Regions from separate parts of the Serratia sp. GW822-FHT06D09 genome, predicted to be linked through region 1. Evidence: predicted binding sites of a transcription regulator. Region 1 holds the regulator's gene; the other holds the start of a gene.
What was found. Region 1 encodes LexA, which represses DNA repair genes until DNA is damaged. Its sites were predicted from a motif close to TNCTGTATGTACATACAGNA; they were not measured.
Positions count from the first base shown of each region.

Region 2: a site for LexA is predicted at 829-848, ahead of sulA (SOS-induced cell division inhibitor SulA). Genes of this name have one in related genera too.

Region 1 covers NZ_JBXALO010000004.1:64,232-67,640, forward strand. The annotation lists gene plsB (glycerol-3-phosphate 1-O-acyltransferase PlsB) at 1-231, opposite strand, end outside; gene AC1RKG_RS11285 (diacylglycerol kinase) at 380-748, shown strand; gene lexA (transcriptional repressor LexA) at 870-1,478, shown strand; gene dinF (MATE family efflux transporter DinF) at 1,580-2,944, shown strand; gene AC1RKG_RS11300 (CsbD family protein) at 3,231-3,409, shown strand, end outside.
Region 2 covers NZ_JBXALO010000002.1:549,679-553,087, forward strand. The annotation lists gene sulA (SOS-induced cell division inhibitor SulA) at 301-807, opposite strand; gene AC1RKG_RS06285 (TfoX/Sxy family DNA transformation protein) at 1,040-1,699, shown strand; gene yccS (YccS family putative transporter) at 1,700-3,409, opposite strand, start outside.

The DNA.
Region 1 (3,409 bases):
GGTGCCGTCTATTTCCAGCGGTTCGAGAGGATCGGGCAAATCCTGCGCCAGGCACTGGGTGCGCAGCGTCAGTAAATCCGCCTTGGAATTATAAGGTAAAACATACAAAATCGGCCGTGAGGGATCCAACCCTAACTCCGTGACCGGATCTGAAGGGATAACCTTACTTCTTACCAACAATTTGAGTGGTAAATTCAATAGTTTATAATAAATTTTACGCCAACCTGACATAACAACGTGAAGCCTCTTGTTAGCAATGCGCCGCAAGCATACCAGAAACCGGGTAGCAGATCTGTGGTGTTGGAAAACCGGGAGCCGTGAGCGCTTCCTGGCCTAGACTGTTTAATTATGACTTACCTCTGCGAAAGGCACTAAAAACATGACGAACCAAGCAACCGGCCTGACCCGTATTATTAAAGCCGCCGGCTACTCTTATAAAGGTTTTTCCGCTGCCTGGCAGCACGAAGCGGCGTTCCGCCAGGAGTTGGTGGTGACCGTGCTGGCTATCATACTGGCGATTTGGCTGGACGTGGGTGCGATAGCGCGCATTTTACTGATTGGGTCGGTGGTGCTGGTGATGATTGTCGAGATGCTCAACAGCGCGATTGAGGCGATTGTTGACCGGGTGGGGACCGAGTATCACGAGCTGTCCGGCCGGGCCAAGGATATGGGGTCGGCGGCAGTTTTGCTGGCGGTTATTTTGGCGCTGTTTGTTTGGGCCGCGGTCCTGTGGCAGCACTTTGTCTGAGCAGAGCAAGCTCGTTGCGATCCGGGTCGCTAATCCCTGATTTTTATTCATTCTTCGGTTCCCAAGCCGCACTTACCTGTATATACTCACAGCAAGACTGTATAAACAAACAGGGGGCGGAATGAAAGCACTAACTACCAGACAGCAAGAGGTCTATGATCTGATTCGCGATCATATTTCGTCCACTGGCATGCCGCCGACGCGTGCCGAGATCGCCATGCGTCTGGGGTTCCGTTCGCCAAATGCCGCAGAAGAACATCTGAAAGCGCTGGCGCGTAAAGGCGTCATCGAAATCGTCTCCGGCGCTTCGCGCGGCATTCGGTTGCTGATGGAAGATGAAGAGGGTTTACCGCTGATTGGCCGCGTGGCTGCCGGTGAGCCGCTGCTGGCGCAGCAGCATATCGAAGGTCACTACAAGGTGGATCCTTCCCTGTTCAAACCGAGCGCGGATTTCCTGCTGCGGGTTAACGGTATGTCGATGCGTGATATCGGTATTCTGGACGGTGATCTGCTGGCGGTGCATAAAACTCAGGACGTGCGTAATGGCCAGGTGGTTGTGGCGCGCATCGAAGATGAAGTTACGGTCAAGCGGCTGAAAAAGCACGGTAACGTGGTTGAGCTGCTACCGGAAAACAGTGAGTTCCAGCCGATTGTGGTTGATCTGCGTCAGCAGAACTTCACCATTGAAGGCTTGGCGGTCGGCGTGATCCGCAACGGCGACTGGGTTTAACCCATAAGCCTGCACGCTGCCCTTTGATTTAAATCGCCCCAGCTCTGGGGCGATGTCATTTCTGACCGATTAAAACCGCATTGCCACGGGAACATTTCACTATGCGCCTGCTCTCCGCCTTCACCAGCGATACCGATAAAGCCTTGTGGCGCCTGGCGCTGCCAATGATCTTCTCCAATATCACCGTGCCGTTGCTTGGGCTGGTGGATACCGCAGTGATCGGTCACCTCGACAGCCCTGTTTATCTGGGCGGTGTGGCGGTAGGAGCCATGGCGACCAGCTTCCTGTTCATGCTGTTGTTGTTCCTGCGTATGAGCACCACCGGTCTGACTGCGCAGGCTCTGGGCGCACAAAACCCACAGGGATTGGCGCGCGCCTTTATGCAACCGCTGCTGCTGGCGGCGTTGGCCGGTGTGGCCATTGTCTTGCTGCGCCATCCGCTGATCGAACTGGCGCTGAAAATCGTCGGTGGCGACGAGGCGGTGCTGGAGCAGGCCCGATTATTCCTCGAGATCCGCTGGCTGAGCGCACCGGCGGCATTGGCGAACATGGTTATCCTGGGCTGGCTGCTTGGCGTGCAATACGTACGTGCGCCGGTGATCCTGCTGATTGTCGGCAACTTATTGAATATTGTACTGGATATCTGGCTGGTGATGGGGCTGGGCTGGAACGTGCAAGGTGCGGCGACGGCGACCGCTATTTCTGAGTATGCCACGCTGCTGCTGGGCTTATGGCTGTCCTGGCGGGTCATGCGCCTGCGTGGCATTTCCATGCCGATGCTGCGCACTGCCTGGCGTGGCAACCTGCGGCGTTTACTGGCGCTGAATCGCGACATTATGCTGCGTTCCCTGCTGCTGCAGCTGTGTTTCGCTTCTTTGACCATCTTCGGTGCCCGGCTTGGCGGCGAAGTGGTGGCGGTGAATGCGGTGCTGATGAACTTACTGACCTTTACCGCCTATGCGCTCGACGGTTTTGCCTACGCGGTTGAAGCGCATTCTGGCCATGCCTATGGCGCGCGCGACGATAGCCAACTGCGCAAGGTGTGGCGTGCGGCTTGCCGACAAGCCTGTCTGGTCGCGTTGGCCTTTGGCCTGGTTTATGCCGTTGCCGGTCAGCATATTATCGCCGCCTTGACCTCGTTACCGGAACTGCGTGCGCTGGCCGGCCACTATCTGCCGTGGCAGGTGGTGCTGCCATTGGTGGGCGTATGGTGCTATTTGCTGGACGGCATGTTTATTGGCGCCACACGAGGAGCAGAAATGCGCAACAGCATGGCAGTGGCGGCGGCCGGCTATGGTTTGACGCTGCTGACCGTACCCGTCTTGGGCAATCATGGTTTATGGCTGGCGCTGGCGGTCTTTCTTTCTCTGCGCGGCATCGCGCTCGGCTGGATTTGGCACCGCCACAGGCTGCGCGGTACCTGGTTTGCCGCGGATCCAACGGCTCACAATGAGACGTTATCATAAAATTAACTAATGTTTTGTATTCATATTGAGTTACATATTATCGCGTCGATTGAGTCCCGCTTACTGACTGTTATTTCGGGTGTTTTACTGAATTTTGTTGTTTTGTTGAATTTTTATTCTGGTTTTTTGTTATTTATCGATATCTGTTGCTATAGTTAATCATGTGGCTGGCGGAATGAATTGGAATGACATTCCCTTCATTTTAGGTCAATTGACCATGATTATTACTCAGTTAAGCCCAGCGACAAGTTTTTAAAACTGACTAATCACAGGTAACGGAGAGGTTATGAACAAAGATCAAGCCGACGGTAACTGGAAGCAGTTTAAAGGGAAAGTGAAGGAAAAATGGGGCAAGCTGACCGATGACGATTTGACGGTCATTGAAGGGAAACGCGAACAGCTTGTCGGTAAAATTCAGGAACGCTACGGCTACCAGAAAGAGGCGGCCGAGAAAGAAGTGAAATC
Region 2 (3,409 bases), on a different contig from region 1:
GTTAAATTCCTTCGCCAAGGTTTGAGCCCTCGTTTGTTACTCGGCCAGTTTATCTGGCGTTATAGAGCAACCTTGGCGATGTAAAGTCTACAACGTGGCGCGAAAGTTACAAGTGTGATGTGATAAAGCTCTAAAAAAAAACGCGGAATCGTACATATTTACTAACATTAACCGGCAAAAAAACGAGCAATCCAGCCTTCGTTTTGGGCCGCGGAACCGCAGCCGCACTCGCTTTTCCCCTGATCCCATAAAGGTTCCCTTGAAGAACGATGAAAATGATGGGAAAAATCCTAAATTTACTTAATGATACAAAGAAGAGTGAATTTTTAGGGTGGAACACTGTCCGTGAATCGGGTTTATGTCACGTTGAGGACGCATAATGAACCCATAAGCGTTACCTAATTCTGCCGCGCGTCTTAATTTTAGACGATCTTCTTCCGTAAGATCGGGTAACCAGCCGAGTACGACACTGTAATTTCCCGTCAGTAACGCTTTTTCCATCGCTTCGACCGTGTCCAGCGGACTGATTTGGCTCAGCTGCACCACTTTCCCAACCGGCAGGCCGGACTGCTGTAGCCACCTTTTACTCAGCTTTTGCTGTGGGGTCAGCCATAACAACCAGCGCGACTGCATGCCCAACTGCTGTAGCAAAGGCAGCAACAATTGCGCCACTGCGGGCTGATGCTCGTTGTAAACAAGTTCACTGATAAGGCCATTTTTGTTGCCGGCATCTGTGTTTTCTGCAGCATTGTTCACCGCAAAAGAGGTGTGGCTGAAATGGGTTTTGTAGAGTGATTGAGTACGCATAAAGTATCCCGCCCGTAGTGTCACTGTATGTTTATACAGTACATCCAGTTGTCAGTAAGATCAACCCAAATCTTCGTAGCACCTCGCATAATTGCGATCATTTTTTATACGGCAGAGTTTTGTGATTGGCATGCCCATGGATAGTGCGTATTTTTCTAATTACTTGTTCACGTTAGTTTTATTTCATTGATACGGGAAATGATAGAACGCTAACCCACACCAGGAGGACGTTATGAAAGGGAAATCAATGGGAAGGATCGCACAGGCCAAGGCCTGTTTTTGCGCATTGGGCACTATCACTACTCGCTCGCAGTTCGGGGGCTACGGGGTACTGGCCGACGGCATCATGTTCGCGGTTATCGCTGAAGGAGAGCTTTATCTTCGCGCTACGGAGGGGCTGGAATCGGTCTTTCGCTCACGCGGTATGGTCAATATGGTTTACTCCAAACGCGGTGTGCCTATCACTATGCGCTATTACTGGGTAGATGAGACCTTGTGGCGTGATAGGGATGAACTGGTTGGGTTAGCCTGGCAGGCCATTCGCGAAGCGCGTCGGGAGCAAGAGATTAAAGCGGACAACCAGAGTCGGTTAAAAACCTTACCGAATATCGACATCAATATGGAACGTTTGCTGTGGCGAGCCGGTATTCGTAATGTTTATGATTTGCGGTTAAACGGGGCCAAGCGCAGTTATCTTCGGCTACTGCAGCAGCAAAAAAATTTGGGGTTGCGGGTGCTGCTTTCATTAGGCGGGGCCATCGCCGGCTATCATCACGCCGCTTTGCCTTCGGAATTACGCAGCGAGCTGACGCACTGGTTTGAGCGCACCATGATGTTGCTTAGCCACGGCCATAACCCAAGAGTCCAGGGCCTTATGAAAGGCCCTGAATGATTATGCCGATTTACCTATTTGCGCATTCAGCATCGTGAGTTCCGGCAAGAGCTCAATCACCAGCCCAATCTGCTGCAACACCAATTGATCTTTGCTTTCCGGTTCCGGCGCCGCGTGTTGAATTCGTTCAGCCAGGCTTTCCAACGCCTGAGTGATGCGCCCACTGTCCTGCTCTTCTTGATGCAGGGCGCCATCGACATAACAGACAGCATCATTCAGCAGATCCAGGGTCGCAGGATTATTCAGGCGTTCACGGTGTGCCCCCAACGCCGAGATATAACTCAATAAGGTGTGGTTCAAACACAGCAGACGGAAGGCCGCATCCTGAACGTCTTTATTGGCTTTGGGATCGGCAGACATATTTGAAATCACCGATGCCAGCTCCGCGTCACTGTTGTGCGCATCCCGCCGAGCGATACGGTAGGACAGGCCGTTGTCTTTTCCCTGATGGTATTGCACCAAAATGGCATCCAGATAACGGCAGTTGGCGTTCAGCGTCTTACTGACCACCGTGGGTAATTGCCGGAACTTCCAGTCAGGCCAGATAAAGCTAACTGCGGCCCAAGCGATGGCGCAACCCAGCAGCGTGTCGTAAACGCGCGGCGCGGCGACTTCGAAACCTTCGCCCAGCAGGTTAAAGCACAGCAATACCAACAGGGTGATAAACATGGTGGCATGTGCGTACTGCACGGTGCGAAAAGCAAAAAACAAAACGCCGCTAATCACAATCAGCACGAGTTGGCCTTCCACCGAGGGCACAAAATAGAGGATTGGCAGCCCGACAAGAATACCGGCCAGTGTGCCGATTATCCTCAATGCCAGCCTGCGGCGAGTGGCGTTGTAGTTGGGTTGGCAGACAAACAGGCTGGTTAACAGGATCCAATAGCCATGCTGCATCCCAGTAAATTGAATAAAGGCATAACCAATACACAGCACCACAGACATGCGAATGGCATGGCGGAACAAGGCCGATTGCGGCGTCAGATGGCGGCTGATGCGCAAGCGAATATCGCTCCAGCCGGTGAGCCGGTCATCCGACAGGCTGTTCTCTTCCACCTGGCCGTTGGCCAATGCCTGTTCGGATTCAATATTTGCCAGCTGTGCGTCAATCGCGCGCAAATTTTTCAACAGGTGCGACAGCGCCTTGGTCAACTCGCGATTTTCCGGGGTCAGGGTAACGCGCGCTAAAGCTTCATCAATGCGGGCAAAGGCCGGTTCGAAGCGAACGTTATGCTGATACTTTTGCCGCATCAAAATCGACTGGGCCAACTGCTGGCAGGCACGAGCCTGCATGCTGAGCAAGCGCTGAAAGCGGAACAGGATATCGCTATGACGGAATTGTCGGCTTAGCGCCTGGTATTGAACGTGCGCGGAGCTGGCGCGTTCATGGATGTCCTGCGCAACGAAGTAGTAATGCAGTGTGCGGCGGGTGCCTCGTTGGCCGCGATCGCCTTTTAACCGCGTCAGCAATGAAGCCTTGGTTTGGTTGAGGATAGTCACCAGCGTGCTGTTGGCCATGGCAACGTCCATCCAGGGCAGGTCTGCATCCTGTTCGGCATCGGGATCAAACAGGTTGGCTTTGGCGTCCAGATAATTCGCCAACTGGTCGTAACAACGCGCCAGATTTTCCTGTAGAGGACGGATAGGGAAGATCAGATGACCTATCAGCGTCAGCAGGTTGTACCACAGGGCACCAATGATCAGCAGCAT